DNA from 3 places in the Pseudomonas sp. 13B_2.1_Bac1 genome. Region 1 is predicted to be linked to each of the others. Evidence: predicted binding sites of a transcription regulator. Region 1 holds the regulator's gene; each other region holds the start of a gene.
The links. The regulator FliA, encoded in region 1, starts transcription of late flagellar genes. The targets are predictions, from matches to a motif close to CTAAAGTTTNNNNNNNNNNNGCCGNTAA.

Region 1 (10,322 bases):
TCGACCACGAAGCCGATACGCTGGGTGCCCACGGAGAGAATCACCACATGGCCTTCGCGCTGCTCTTCATGCTTGGCCGATGCCACCAGCCAGCGCTTGAGGTAGAACAGTGGCAACGCCTTGTCGCGCACGATCACCACTTCCTGGCCGTCCACCACGTTGGTGCGCGACAGGTCGAGGTGGAAAATTTCGTTGACGTTGACCAGCGGGAAGGCGAACGCCTGGTTGCCCAGCATCACCATCAGGGTCGGCATGATCGCCAGGGTCAACGGCACCTTGATGACGATCTTCGAACCCTGGCCCTTGGTCGAGTAGATGTTGATCGAGCCGTTGAGCTGGCTGATCTTGGTCTTCACCACGTCCATGCCGACGCCACGGCCGGACACGTCGGAAATCTCGGTCTTGGTCGAGAAGCCTGGGGCGAAGATCAGGTTGTAGCACTCGGTGTCGGTCAGGCGGTCGGCGGCGTCCTTATCCATCACGCCGCGCTTGACCGCGATATTGCGCAGGATGGTCGGGTCCATGCCCTTGCCGTCATCGGTGATCGACAGCAGGATGTGGTCACCCTCCTGCTCGGCCGCCAGAATCACTTTGCCGTTGCGCGACTTGCCCGAAGCTTCGCGCTCTTCCGGGGTTTCGACGCCGTGGTCGACGGCGTTGCGCACCAAGTGGACCAGCGGATCGGCCAGGGCCTCGACCAGGTTCTTGTCGAGGTCGGTCTCTTCGCCCACCAGTTCCAGGTTGATCTCTTTCTTGAGCTGGCGTGCCAGGTCGCGAACCAGACGCGGGAAGCGCCCGAAGACTTTCTTGATCGGCTGCATCCGCGTCTTCATCACGGCGGTCTGCAGGTCGGCGGTGACCACGTCGAGGTTCGACACGGCCTTTTGCATGGCTTCATCGCCACTGCTCAGGCCCAGGCGCACGAGGCGGTTACGCACCAGCACCAGTTCGCCGACCATGTTCATGATGTCGTCCAGGCGCGCGGTATCGACCCGCACGGTGGTTTCGGCTTCACTGGCCGGCTTCTCGGCCACGGCAGCGGCCGGCGCGCGAGCAGCAGCCGGGGCGGCGGCAGGTGCCGGGGCCGGTTTGGCAGCAGGTGCAGCGGCCTTGGCCGGCGCCGGTTTTGCCGCCACCGGGGTGGCGGTCGCGGCGGCAGCCGGAGCCACTTCGCTGAACTTGCCCTTGCCGTGCAATTCGTCGAGCAGGGATTCGAACTCGTGGTCGCTGATCAGACCGTCGCCCGCAGGTTCTGCCGCAGCGGCCGGCGCAGTGGCAGTCGCGGCGACTTCCGGCAAGGCGTCGGCCGCGAAGGTACCTTTGCCATGCAGTTGGTCGAGCAGTGCTTCGAATTCGTCATCGGTGATGTCGGTGCTGGTCGACGCGGCAGGCGCATCCGCAGCGGCGGCAGGGGCCACGGCGTCGGCCGCGAACTGGCCTTTGCCGTGCAGCTGGTCGAGCAGGGATTCAAATTCTGCGTCGGTAATGTCTTCGCTGGTCGGCGCTTGTGGCGCGGCTGCAGCAGGCGCTTCAGCCTCGGCTTTCACCGCATTGAGGGAGTTGAGCAACTGCTCGAACTCGCTGTCCGTCACATCCGCTTCAGGCTCTGCCACAGGCGCAGGCTCAGCTTGCGCCACGGGCGCTGCCGAGGTGTCTGCCGGTTCTGCCAGGCGCGCCAGGGCGGCGAGCAGTTCCGGGGTGGCCGCAGTGATCGGGGCACGTTCGCGGACTTCGCTGAACATGCCGTTGACCGCATCCAGTGCTTCGAGAATCACGTCCATCAATTCCGAGTCAACGTGACGCTCACCCTTGCGCAGGATGTCGAACACGTTCTCGGCGATGTGGCAGCACTCCACCAGCTCATGGAGCTGGAGGAAGCCGGCGCCCCCTTTTACAGTGTGAAAACCGCGAAAAATTGCATTGAGCAGGTTCGCATCATCCGGACGGCTTTCCAGCTCGACCAGTTGCTCGGACAGTTGCTCTAAAATTTCGCCGGCCTCTACAAGGAAATCCTGAAGGATTTCTTCATCGGCGCCGAAGCTCATGTGGGTGCTCCTTAGAAGCCTAAACTGGATAACAGGTCATCTACGTCATCCTGACCTGACACAACGTCTTCACGTTTATCGGCATGAATCTGCGGACCTTCACCCTTGGCGAGATGTTTTTGTGGATCTTTTTCCGAGAGGATCGCTTCACGGTCATGTTCGATGCCGGCAAAACGGTCTACCTGGCCGGCCATGAGCACCAGTTTGAGCAGGTTGCTTTCCACTTCGGTGACCAACTGGGTCACACGCTTGATCACCTGGCCGGTGAGGTCCTGGTAATCCTGGGCCAGCAGAATGTCATTGAGGTTGCTGGAAACCGTGCGGTTTTCCTGCTCGCTGCGTGACAAGAATCCGTCGACCCGACGCGCCAGTTCACGAAACTCCTCAGCCCCCACTTCGCGGCGCATGAAGCGGCCCCAATCGTGGCTCAGGGCCTGGGCTTCGGTGGCCATGCCATTGACCAGAGGCGTGGCGTTTTCCACCAGGTCCATGGTGCGGTTGGCCGCCGCTTCAGTCAGCCTGACCACATAGGACAGGCGTTCGGTCGCGTCGGTGATTTGCGAAATTTCTTCGGCCTGGGGCATGTGCGGGTCAATCTGGAAATTGACAATCGCACTGTGCAGCTCGCGTGTGAGCTTGCCCACTTCCTGATACAGGCCGCGGTCACGGGTCTGGTTGAGCTCATGGATTAACTGCACCGCGTCGCCGAACTGGCCTTTTTCAAGGCTGTCGACCAACTGGTGAGCATGCTTTTTCAGGGTCGACTCAAAGTCTCCCTGTGACGTTTCTTTATGCTCCATAGCTCCCCCGCGATGGCATTAGCCGTGGATGCGTTCGAAGATTTTTTCGATCTTCTCTTTCAAGGCCAATGCAGTGAATGGCTTGACCACGTAACCGTTGACCCCGGCTTGGGCGGCTTCGATGATCTGCTCACGCTTGGCTTCGGCGGTCACCATCAGCACGGGAAGGCTGCGCAGTTTTTCGTCGGCGCGCACATGGCGCAGCAAGTCGATACCGGTCATGCCCGGCATGTTCCAGTCCGTTACCAGAAAGTCGATGCTCCCGCTGTTGAGGATCGGAATCGCCGTAATGCCGTCATCCGCCTCGACCGTGTTAGTGAACCCAAGGTCACGCAACAGGTTTTTTATGATCCGCCGCATCGTTGAGAAGTCATCAACGATGAGGATTTTCATGTTCTTGTCCAATTCGACCTCCAAGCAGTCTTAAACGCGCCCAGCACCTGGACGCGCCATTTCAATCAACAGGCATTACACAAAAAGGACTGCCGGGGGCACCACGGGCCGATCCCGCGAGGGTCAATCACCCTCGCGGTGTGGTTTGCAGTGCTCCCCAACACTGCCTGTCAGCGCGCTCGCCACTCTCCCAAACGCCCCCGCAAGCGGGCTGCGCACTGGCTGTGCAACTGGCTGACCCGCGATTCGCTGACCCCCAGGACCTCACCGATTTCCTTGAGGTTCAGCTCTTCGTCGTAGTACAGCGCCAACACCAGTCGCTCACGCTCCGGCAAATTGGCAATCGCGTCCGCCAACGCACCCTGGAAGCGTTCATCCTCCAGGTCGCGCGACGGCTCCAGATGAGCACTCGCGCCGTCCTCGTGCAGCCCTTCGTGTTCGCCGTCCTGCAACAGGTCGTCGAAACTGAACAGGCGGCTGCCCAAGGTATCGTTCAAAATCCCGTAGTAATCGTCGAGACTCAATTGGAGTTCGGCCGCAACTTCGTGATCTTTAGCGTCGCGACCGGTTTTTGCTTCAATTGCGCGAATTGCGTCACTGACCATGCGCGTATTGCGATGCACCGAACGCGGCGCCCAGTCACCTTTACGCACTTCATCGAGCATCGCGCCACGGATGCGGATACCCGCATACGTCTCGAAACTCGCGCCCTTGCTCGCGTCGTATTTGGTCGACACTTCGAGCAGGCCGATCATGCCCGCCTGGATCAGGTCTTCGACCTGGACGCTGGCGGGCAGGCGTGCCAGCAAGTGATAAGCGATGCGCTTGACCAGCGGCGCATAGCGCTCAATCAATTCACCCTGGCTGTCACGTGCCGATTTCTTGTAAAGGTTGTAGCCGCTGGATGTCATAGCACCGGTCCTGCGCTCGTCTGATGCACCAATCGCTCGACGAAAAACTCCAGATGCCCCCGAGGGTTGGCAGGCAACGGCCAGGTATCGACCTTCTGGGCAATAGCCTTGAACGCCAAGGCGCATTTGGAACGAGGGAACGCTTCGTAGACTGCACGCTGCTTTTGCACAGCCTTGCGTACACACTCGTCGTAGGGAACTGCGCCGACGTATTGTAAGGCGACATCGAGGAAGCGATCCGTGACCTTGGTCAACTTGGCGAACAGATTGCGCCCTTCCTGTGGACTCTGGGCCATGTTCGCCAGCACGCGGAAGCGGTTCATGCCGTAGTCACGGTTAAGCAGTTTGATCAGGGCATAGGCGTCGGTGATCGAGGTGGGTTCATCGCAGACCACCAACAGGACTTCCTGCGCAGCGCGCACGAAGCTGACCACGGACTCGCCAATCCCGGCGGCGGTGTCGATCACCAGCACGTCGAGGTTGTCGCCGATATCGCTGAACGCCTGGATCAGGCCGGCATGCTGCGCCGGGCTCAGGTGCACCATGCTCTGGGTGCCGGAGGCGGCCGGCACGATGCGGATACCGCCAGGGCCCTGCAGCAGCACGTCGCGCAGCTCGCAGCGCCCTTCGATCACATCGGCAAGCGTGTGTTTGGGCGTCAGCCCCAGCAGAACGTCGACGTTCGCCAGCCCCAGGTCAGCATCCAGCAGCATGACGCGACGGCCAAGCTCTGCCAGGGCCAGGGACAAATTCACTGACACGTTAGTTTTCCCGACGCCACCTTTGCCGCCGGTCACCGCGATCACCTGTACGGGATGCATGCTGCCCATTTTATTTCTTTACCTTGTCTTGCTTAGACGCAGGCTACATGGCTTGGCCGCGTGAATCGCTTGCAGACCATCGATGTAGGTACATTTCACGGTGTTCATCCTGCCCTCAACCCACCCGCTTTGCCGGGCTGTGATAGAGGTCGGCGAACATATCGGCCATCGCTTCCTCGCTAGGCTCTTCTTGCATTTGCACGCTGACTGCACGGCTGACCAACTGATGACGGCGCGGCAGATGCAGATCATCCGGAATCCGCGGGCCGTCGGTCAGGTAGGCGACCGGCAACTCATGACTGATGGCCAGGCTCAACACCTCGCCCAGGCTCGCGGTTTCGTCGAGCTTGGTGAGGATGCAGCCGGCCAGGCCGCAGCGTTTGTAGCTATGGTACGCAGCGGTAAGAACCTGTTTCTGGCTGGTGGTTGCAAGCACCAGGTAATTTTTCGACTTGATGCCGCGCCCGGCCAGGCTTTCCAGCTGCATGCGCAACGCCGGGTCGCTGGCTTGCAGGCCGGCGGTGTCGATCAACACCACGCGCTTGCGCAGCAGCGGGTCGAGGGCGTTGGCCAGGGATTGGCCCGGGTCGACATGGGTCACCGACACATTGAGGATCCGGCCCAAGGTCTTGAGCTGTTCCTGGGCACCAATACGGTAGCTGTCCATGCTCACCAGCGCGATATTCTGCGCGCCGTACTTGAGCACGTAACGGGCGGCCAGCTTGGCCAGGGTGGTGGTCTTGCCCATGCCGGCAGGGCCGACCATGGCGATCACACCGCCCTCTTCCAGCGGCTCGATTTCCGGGGTGACGATCATCCGCGCCAAGTGGGCCAGCAACATGCGCCAGGCCTGGCGAGGTTCTTCGATTTCAGTGGTCAGGGCCAGCAGGTCGCGCGACAACGGGCCGGACAGGCCGATGCGTTGCAGGCGACGCCACAGGTTGGCCTGTTGCGGCTTGCTGCCTTGCAGCTGGTTCCAGGCGAGGGAGCCGAGTTGCACTTCCAGCAGCTCGCGCAGGCCATTGAGTTCAAAGCGCATCGAGTCGAACACGCGCTGGTCGACTGCGGCGGCCGGGGCCGGCGCTGCAGGACGCGGGGGTTCAACGAAGGTAGGCTCGACCAGCGGCTCGGCAGCGGTCAGCGGCAGGCCGGCGAACAACTGGCGGTTGGTAGTGGCGTCGCTGTCGCCACGCATGCTCAGTTCGGCCTGGGCCGAGACAATGCGCGAGGCCGTCTTGCGCAGCTCGTCTTCGAGTTCCATGTTCGGGACGCGCGGGGCCAGGGCCTGGGGAGTGTAATCCAGGGCAGCCGTCAGCTCGACACCGCCGGCAATACGACGGTTACCGATAATCGCGGCGTCGGCGCCCAGCTCATCACGAACCAGTTTCATGGCCTGACGCATATCGGCGGCGAAAAAACGCTTAACTTGCATAACCCACTACCCTCAGCCGTTGGGCCCTACTGTCGCGACGATAGTCACTTGCTTGTTGTCAGGAATTTCCTGATAAGCCAAAACGTGCAAATTCGGTACTGCCAGGCGCCCAAACCGCGACAACATCGCCCGGACGGGGCCGGCCACCAGCAGGATCACTGGTTGGCCCTGCATTTCCTGGCGCTGCGCGGCATCGATCAACGAACGCTGCAGCTTCTCAGCCATGCTTGGCTCCAGCAGAACGCCCTCTTCCTGGCCTTGTCCTGCCTTCTGAATACTATTGAGCAATATTTGTTCCAACCTTGGTTCCAAGGTGATCACAGGCAGCTCAGAGTCAAGCCCTACAATGCTTTGGACGATTGCGCGCGACAATCCGACGCGCACTGCAGCCACCAGGGCGGCAGTATCTTGACTCTTGGCGGCATTGTTGGCGATAGCCTCGGCAATGCTGCGGATATCGCGTACCGGCACCTGCTCGGCCAGCAACGCCTGCAGGACCTTGAGCAGTTGCGAGAGCGACAGCACGCCCGGCACCAGTTCCTCGGCGAGTTTTGGCGAGGCTTTGCCGAGCAAACCCATCAATTGCTGGACTTCTTCGTGGCCGATCAGCTCATGGGAGTGCTTGTACAGAATCTGGTTGAGGTGGGTGGCGACCACGGTACTCGCGTCCACCACGGTGTACCCCAGGGACTGCGCCTGGCTGCGCTGGCTGATTTCGATCCACACCGCGTCCAGACCAAAAGCCGGATCTTTGGCGGTAATGCCGTTGAGACTGCCGAATACCTGCCCCGGGTTGATCGCCAGTTCGCGATCCGGGTAGATCTCGGCTTCGGCCAGGATCACCCCCATCAGGGTCAGGCGGTAGGCGCTGGGGGCCAGGTCGAGGTTGTCGCGGATATGCACGGTGGGCATCAGGAAGCCCAGGTCCTGCGAGAGCTTTTTGCGCACCCCCTTGATCCGCGCGAGCAATTGGCCACCCTGGTTACGGTCGACCAGCGGGATCAGGCGGTAGCCGACTTCCAGGCCGATCATGTCGATCGGGGTCACGTCGTCCCAGCCCAACTCCTTGGTTTCCTGGGCCCGGGCCGGCGACGGCAGCAGTTCCTGCTGGCGCGCGATTTCCTGCTGGGCCTGGACCTTGACCGCGTTCTGCTTCTTCCAGAACAGGTAGGCACCGCCGGCCGCCATGGCCGCCATGCTCAGGAACGACACGTGGGGCATGCCTGGCACGATGCCCATGATCGCCATGATGCCCGCCGCCACGGCCAGGGCCTTGGGCGAGGCGAACATTTGGCGACTGATCTGCTTGCCCATGTCTTCGGAGCCCGAAGCACGGGTCACCATGATCGCGGCAGCTGTGGATAACAACAGTGATGGCAATTGCGCCACTAAACCGTCACCAATGGTCAGCAAGGCGTAAACCTTGCCGGCATCGCCGAAGGTCATGCCGTGCTGGAAGATCCCGACCGCCATGCCGCCGATCAGGTTGATGAACAGAATCAGCAGGCCGGCGATGGCGTCACCGCGCACGAATTTGCTGGCACCGTCCATGGAGCCGTAGAACTCGGCTTCCTGGGCCACTTCCAGACGGCGCGACTTGGCCTGGTTCTGGTCAATGAGGCCGGCGTTGAGGTCGGCGTCGATGGCCATCTGTTTGCCGGGCATGGCGTCGAGGGTAAAGCGCGCGCTCACCTCGGAAATCCGCCCGGCGCCCTTGGTCACCACCACGAAGTTGATGATCATCAAGATCGCGAAGACCACGATACCCACCACGTAGTTGCCGCCGATCACCACCTCACCGAAGGCCTGGATCACCTTGCCGGCGGCGGCGTGGCCGTCCTGGCCGTGGAGCATTACCACGCGCGTCGACGCCACGTTGAGCGCCAGGCGCAACAGGGTCGCCACCAGCAGGATGGTCGGGAATACCGCAAAATCCAGCGGTCGCAGGGCGTATACGCAGACCAGCAACACCACCACGGACAGGGCAATGTTGAAGGTGAAGAACACGTCCAGCAGGAACGGCGGCATCGGCAACATCATCATTGCCAGCATCACCAGCAACAACAACGGCACACCCAGATTGCCTCGCGAGAGGTCAGTCAGGGTCGTACGGGCCGTGCCGAGCATTTGAGAGCGATCCACCACCGGTATTCCTCGTTTCCTTGAAGCAAACTTTTGACGCCGGGAGGCGTCCTGGAGGCGGTATTGCAAGAAGCCTTCCAACTTTGGTTTCAGGGCGACGATCGTCGAGGGGAACGCGTTTCAAATGCAGGAGCTTGCCTACGGTGGCGGTGTGTCAGCCACCTGAAGGGCCAGGCTGAGCTCAGTCATCGCAGGCAAGCCAGCTCCCACATTATTGGTCGGTGAACACACCGCCAACAGCCAGGCATGCATGCCGCTAGATAAGTTTGATATGGAACGCATACACCCCTTGGGGGCAATGGATCCTCGCGAATTGCACGCGCAAGCCTTTCTTGAGCCAGATGCCAGCTGAGCTGGTGCGATCCACATGCACCGGCTCATCATCGCCATCCAGCGCAATCAGGCCTTTTCCGGTTTTTCGGCTGTAGGATTTGATCGTGCCCATCACCGCTTCCATCACTACGCCCTCTACATCGCTGGATGACCTGTGCACAGTAGGGAGCCATGGAAGCGCGAGAGGACGGCGCTGGCTACTGTCAAAGTTGACAGGTAGACGAGGGTTGCCGACGAGTGGTAGCGGATGCGGCGGGCGGGCTTGTTGTAGCGAACGCACTCACTGTGGCGAGCGGGCTTGCCCCGCGTTGGGCTGCGGAGCAGCCCTGAAACCTGGCGACTCGGTCTGACTGTTAGACCGCGGTGGCTGGATTGGGAGCGCTTCGCACTCCAACGCGGGGCAAGCCCGCTCGCCACAACAAGCCTTATCACCACAAAAAGCCCGCTCCCCACAAAGCGCGCATCAGCCGAGCAGTCAGGAATCGCGGCGCAGCTCCGGCGGGATGGGCAGGTCCTTGAGCGGATCGGGCCGCTTGCCCTTGCCCGCGCGGTACTGGCGAATCTGATAGACATACGCCAACACCTGGGCCACGGCCAGGTACAGCCCGGCGGGGATTTCCTGGTCGAGGTCGGTGGAGTAGAAGATCGATCGCGCCAGCTCCGGCGATTCCAGCAGCAGGATGTCGTTGGCCACGGCGATTTCGCGGATTTTAAGCGCGGTGAAGTCGCTGCCCTTGGCCAGCAGCATCGGCGCGCCGCCCTTCTCCGGGTCGTATTTGAGGGCCACGGCGTAGTGCGTCGGGTTGGTGATGACCACGTCGGCGTCGGGCACCGAGGCCATCATCTTGCGCTGCGACATTTCCCGCTGCAGCTGGCGAATGCGCTGCTTGACCTCGGGGCGACCTTCTTGGTCCTTGTGCTCGTCGCGCACTTCCTGCTTGGTCATCAGCAGTTTCTTGTGGCTTTCCCACAGCTGGATCGGCGCATCCACCGCCGCGATGATGATCAACCCGGCCGCCATCCACAGCGCACTCCAGCCGACCACCTGCACACTGTGAATGATCGCCGACTCCAGCGGTTCGTGGGCGATGCGCAGCAAATCGTCGATATCCGACGACAACACCGTCAAGGCCACGAACAGAATCAGGATGAACTTGGCCAACGCCTTGAGCAGCTCCACCAGCGCCTTGGCGGAAAACATGCGCTTAAGCCCGGCCGCCGGGTTCATCCGGCTGAACTTGGGCGCCATGCTGCCGGCGGCGAACAACCAGCCGCCCAGGGCGACCGGGCCGATCAAGGCGGCCAGCAGCAAGGTGATCAGAATCGGCTGCACCGCCAGGATCGCGATCTTGCCCGAGTGCAGCAGGTATTGACCCATCGAATCGGGATTGAGCAGCACCTCGCGTGGCAAGGTGAAGTTGTGCTTCATCAACTCCAGCAAGTCC
Region 2 (2,692 bases), on a different contig from region 1:
GGGAACACAAAACCCTGTTCATCCATGCCGATGGTGGTGGCGGCGATTTCCAGCAAGGCGTCGGTGGCGCAATTGAAACCACCAGTCTCTACGTCGATAACGACCGGCAGATAACCGCGAAACCGCTCGGCCATCGGGTGACGGGAGCCGCCACCACTGTGCTCGTGTTCGTCATCGTAATGGTCTTCACTCACTTGCTTTCCTCCAGCAGGCGCCAGCGCAGTGTTTCACCGGCGCGCAGCGGGATAACAGTCAGCTCGCCAAACGGCAGGCTGGCAGGGGCGGTCCAGTCTTCACGGACCAGGGTAATGCGGTCGGTGTTCGCCGGCAGGCCGTAGAAACGCGGGCCGTTGAGGCTGGCGAAACCTTCGAGCTTGTCCAGGGCGTTGCGTTGTTCAAACGCTTCGGCATACAACTCGATGGCGGCATACGCGGTGTAGCAGCCGGCACAGCCACACGCGGCTTCCTTGGCGTGTTGGGCATGGGGCGCGGAGTCGGTGCCGAGGAAGAACTTCGGATTACCGCTGGTCGCTGCATCCAGCAGGGCGACCTGATGGGTGTTGCGCTTGAGAATCGGCAGGCAATAGAAATGCGGCCGAATCCCGCCCACCAGCATGTGGTTGCGGTTGTAGAGCAGGTGATGCGCAGTGATGGTCGCGCCCACATTGGCCGAAGCCTCAGTGACGAACTGCACCGCATCGGCCGTGGTGATGTGTTCGAACACCACCTTCAGGGTCGGGAACAGCTCGACCACGCGGCGCATGTGCTCGTCGATGAAGATCTTCTCGCGATCGAACACGTCGACATCACCACGGGTCACTTCGCCGTGGATCAGCAGCGGCATGCCGACTTCCGCCATGGCTTCGATGGCCGGCAGGATCTTGTCGATACTGGTCACGCCGGAATCGGAGTTGGTGGTCGCGCCCGCCGGGTACAGCTTGGCGGCGTGCACGAAACCGCTGGCCTTGGCCTGGCGAATCTCTTCAGGCTGGGTGCGGTCGGTGAGATAGAGCACCATCAACGGTTCAAAGCGGCTGCCGGCCGGCCGCGCAGCGAGGATACGCTGGCGATAGGCGTCGGCTTCAGCGGCGTTGCGCACCGGAGGTACCAGGTTGGGCATGATGATGGCGCGGCCAAACGTGCGCGCTACATCGGCCACGGTTTGAGGCAACGCAGCACCATCGCGAAGATGAATATGCCAGTCGTCGGGACGCAGCAGGGTCAGGCGGTCGGACATTGGGGATTCCAGGCGGGTCAATCTGGTGGGAATGCTACCGGAAAAGACTCTTGCAGGCACTCGCTATCAAGTTTTGCCGGATGCAACCGATAGCCCTAGGTATGCCTTAACGATGTATGACGCTTTGAAGTGTTGTAGAAACCAGTGGAGCCTTCCGTGCGCCAGCATTACCTAGCCCTGCTCAGTGTGTTCGCCAGCCTGCCTGCGATGGCCCTCACGTTCCAGACACGTCTGGAGAACATTGAGTGGAAGGTGGAAGGCGATCAGTTCGAGTGCCGCCTGACCCAGCCAATCACTGATTTCGGCTCGGGTGAGTTCGTGCGCCGGGCTGGCGAGCAGGCAACATTTCGTCTGAAAGCCTACAGCGGCGCGCTGGGCGCGGGCTCTGCCACGTTGCTGGCGGCGGCTGCCCCTTGGCAACCGGGCCGGGGCGATATCAACCTCGGGGCGGTGCGGGCAGGCAGTGGCGATGTACTCTTCAACAGCTCTCAGGCCCAGGCCGGGCGCTTGTTCACCGGTTTGCTGGAAGGACGTAGCCCGACCGTGCGGCATTACGGGCGCGAAGGCGGCTATTCGGAAATTCGCCTGTTGCCGGTGAAATTCAACAAGGCCTACAACGACTATCAGTTGTGTACCACCAAGTTGCTGCCGATGAATTACGATCAGGTCAAGCAGACCGAAGTCGGTTTCCCCGGTGGCGGCATCGAGCTGGATGCGGCTGCGAAGAAAAAACTGTCGGTGATTCTTGCGTTCATGAAGGCCGACCCCACCGTCAACCATATCGAGTTGAACGGGCATTCGGACAACAGTGGCAATCGCCTCACCAACCGCGATGTCTCGCGCCGCCGCGCGTTGGCGGTGATGGATTACTTCAAGGCCAATGGTATCCAGGAGTCGCAGATCACCATGCGTTTCCACGGCGAAAGCTATCCCTTGGCACCCAACACCAATGCGGCCAACCGGGCGCGCAACCGCCGCGTGAATATTCAGCTGGAGCGCGGGGCCGCTCCCGAGAAGCCGGCGCCCCAGGCTACTGCGCCGAGCAACCCGGCACACACATCATAAGCCCGTCCCTGTGATGCGACCATCGGTCGCTCACTCGACATAATCTGTCGCTTTATCTTCATTTGCTGTCGCGCCTCTGTAAATTCACGGTTTTGGTCGGTAGAATCGACGGCTTTCCGTACAACCCCGTGGAGTGATGGCATGGCCGACGTAAACAAGGTCGTTCTCGCGTATTCCGGCGGCCTGGACACTTCGGTGATCCTCAAGTGGCTGCAGGATACTTATAACTGTGAAGTGGTGACCTTCACCGCTGACCTGGGTCAGGGCGAAGAGGTCGAACCTGCACGTGCCAAGGCGCAAGCCATGGGCGTGAAAGAGATCTACATTGACGACCTGCGCGAAGAATTCGTCCGCGATTTCGTCTTCCCGATGTTTCGCGCCAACACCGTC
Region 3 (2,692 bases), on a different contig from region 1:
CTGCTTGCGCGCCACCGAGGAGTCGTCCACCGTCAGCACACGCAAGGAAATCGCCTTGTGTGCCGTCTCGGCGTCCACCACGCCCACGGAAATCGATTCCGAGGTCGGCGCCACTTCGGCGAGGATCTTCTCCACGTCGATGATTTCCACCAACTGGTTATCGACCCGCGTCACCGCCGTGAGGTAGTGATCGCGGCCGGTGCCCTTGGGCGGCGGATGGATCTCTTCCCAGTTCATGTTGACGATGCGCTCCACCGAGCGCACCAGGAAACCCTGGGTCTTGGTGTTGTACTCGGTAATGATCACGAACGGATTCTCGCGGTCCTGCAGGGCCGGCGAACCGGTGGCCAGCGCCAGGTCGAGAATCGGGATGGTCGCGCCGCGGATGTTGGCGACGCCGCACACCACGGGACTGGACTTGGGCATGATCGTCAGCTTGGGGCACTGCAACACTTCCCGCACCTTGAACACGTTGATGCCATACAACTGTTTGCCATCCAGGCGAAAAAGCAACAACTCCAGGCGATTCTGCCCTACCAGCTGTGTCCGCTGGTTTACTGAATCCATTACTCCTGCCATGCCTTTACTCCTACGCTAAAACCTTTGGCCTGTTCCCTAAAGGGCAGACGCGCACCCAACACTAAACGGCACGAGCTTTGCAATTTACAGATCATGGATATTAAAACGACAGTTTCCCGACGCCCCGGCTCCCCACGGTACTGCAGATTGCTCTGCGTCTCGATGGCATTGCTCGCCTTGAGCCTGGGAACCACGGCCCGCGCCGATAACGTCACATTGCCTGATCTACTTATCGGCGTCACTCAGGGCTTTCTTGAGTTCACTGTAGAAGATTATCTGGCGACCACCCAGACGCCCGGGCGTTATGAAATCCAGGTCAGCCAGCTCGATCCGCGCCTGCGCATGCCAATGTGCGACAAGGAATTGACAGCCACCCTGGAAAGTCCCGCCCAGCCCATCGGCCGCGTGACGGTGAAAGTTCGCTGCGAAGGCGCCTCGCCCTGGACCGTGTTCGTGCCGGCGCAGGTCAAATTGTTCCGGGATGTGGTGGTGGTGGCCCGCCCGCTGAAACGCACTGGCATCATCGGTTTCGAGGACGTTGTCCTACGCGAACGCGACATCAGCATGATCAATCAGGGCTACCTGACCTCCCTCGACCAGGCCGTCGGACAAAAATTGACCCGACCAGTGGTCACCGACCAGGTCATTACCCTGGTGCACCTGGAGCAGGCGGAGGTGATCCGCAAGGGCGACCAGGTGGTGATTTCCGCCAGCAGCGGCGCGCTGCAGGTAAAGATGCCAGGCGAGGCGCTGTCCAATGGCGGCATGAGCGAGCAGATCCGGGTGAAGAACCTCAACTCGAACCGGGTGATCAAGGCGCGGGTGACGGCACCCGGTCAAGTGGAGGTGGCTCTATAGACCGCTGGTATCGGACGCCGGCTTTTCCTACACTGTGGGTTGGGTGCCGGCCTGTGCAGTTTATTGTCAATTGCGCCTAAAGTTTGTCCGGGTATGGCCGAAAACATGGCAAGCGTCCAAATACCCAGAGGTTTTTTATCATGGTCATCGATTTCAGTCGTTTGAATAACACCCCGGCAACGTCAGGCCCTACGCGTACCAGCGGTACCAAGGACAGCGTAGAAGCCAAGGCCCAGCCACTGCCCGCGAAGGCAGAACAGGCGAGCGCCAGCCAGAGCGGGGAATCCGTACACCTGAGCAATGAGGCTCAACAGTTGCAGAAGGTCACTGACTCGCTGCGCGATCAACCGGTAGTCAATAAAGCCCGCGTGGCCGAATTGAAACAGGCAATCGCCGATGGCAGCTATAAAGTCGACAGCAACCGTGTAGCCAGCAAGCTGCTTAATTTCGAAGCCGAGCGCTAGGCAAAGGCCTGCGCCGGGCTTTTGGACGCTTAAACCCCAAGGCCAGCCATGCATCACGACGAACATTTGCTTCAACTGATCATTGATGATCTAGCGCCGACGCAACACTTGCTCGAGCTGCTGAAAGAAGAATCCCTGGCACTCTTCGGCCGGGACATGCCCTTGCTGGAAGAAATTCTGGCGCGCAAACAATCGCTGATTGTCCTGCTGGAACAGCACGGCAAAAAACGCAGCGAAATCCTCATCAGCCTTGGCCTGCCGGCAGACCATGATGGCCTGGCACAATTGGCCAGCCACTCCTCGGTCGGCGATCAATTGCTGGCCCAGAGCAAAGAACTCAATCAATTGCTCGCCCAGTGCCAGGAAGCCAACCTGCTCAACGGTCAGTCGATCCAGCTTCAGCAAGCTACGACCGCCAACCAGTTGCGTATACTTCACGGCGGTGAGCCTCCGGCGCTTTACAACGCCCAGGGATCCACCTCGCGCCTGGTCAAGCCAAGCACCCGCAGCCAAGCCTGATGCCCGTTTACCGCGCGGCCTATCCAAGTCGCGCCACATACTGGCAAAATGCCTGCTCTTGCGTGTAGTCGTATTTTGTCTGGAGATGGAAGAACCGTGTTCAACGCCCTTAATGCGGAAGATGCCCCGCAGCCACCCAAGGTCCTCACCACGCCTCTGGAAATCGCCGGCACCTTGCGGATGCTGCAAGAAAGCCATGACCCGCTGATCATCACCTTCCACGAACGCAGCCAACGCTTCCAGAGTTACCTGGTGGATGTCGACCGCGAGGG

Region 2: a site for FliA is predicted at 1,303-1,330, ahead of NTD80_RS04890 (flagellar protein MotY). Genes of this name have one in related genera too.
Region 3: a site for FliA is predicted at 1,514-1,541, ahead of flgM (flagellar biosynthesis anti-sigma factor FlgM). Genes of this name have one in related genera too.

What each region holds. Positions count from the first base shown of each region.
Region 1 is NZ_JANLOH010000114.1:50,817-61,138, forward strand. It holds gene NTD80_RS29815 (chemotaxis protein CheA) at 1-2,045, opposite strand, end outside; gene NTD80_RS29820 (protein phosphatase CheZ) at 2,057-2,845, opposite strand; gene NTD80_RS29825 (chemotaxis response regulator CheY) at 2,864-3,238, opposite strand; gene fliA (RNA polymerase sigma factor FliA) at 3,409-4,149, opposite strand; gene fleN (flagellar synthesis regulator FleN) at 4,146-4,979, opposite strand; gene flhF (flagellar biosynthesis protein FlhF) at 5,086-6,402, opposite strand; gene flhA (flagellar biosynthesis protein FlhA) at 6,415-8,529, opposite strand; gene NTD80_RS29850 (cold shock domain-containing protein) at 8,801-9,001, opposite strand; gene flhB (flagellar biosynthesis protein FlhB) at 9,353-10,322, opposite strand, start outside.
Region 2 is NZ_JANLOH010000022.1:13,011-15,702, reverse strand. It holds gene rnt (ribonuclease T) at 1-194, opposite strand, end outside; gene pyrC (dihydroorotase) at 191-1,237, opposite strand; gene NTD80_RS04890 (flagellar protein MotY) at 1,394-2,302, shown strand; gene NTD80_RS04885 (argininosuccinate synthase) at 2,444-2,692, shown strand, end outside.
Region 3 is NZ_JANLOH010000043.1:19,393-22,084, reverse strand. It holds gene NTD80_RS09865 (chemotaxis protein CheV) at 1-579, opposite strand, end outside; gene flgA (flagellar basal body P-ring formation chaperone FlgA) at 673-1,437, shown strand; gene flgM (flagellar biosynthesis anti-sigma factor FlgM) at 1,578-1,901, shown strand; gene NTD80_RS09850 (flagella synthesis protein FlgN) at 1,950-2,420, shown strand; gene NTD80_RS09845 (flagellar brake protein) at 2,517-2,692, shown strand, end outside.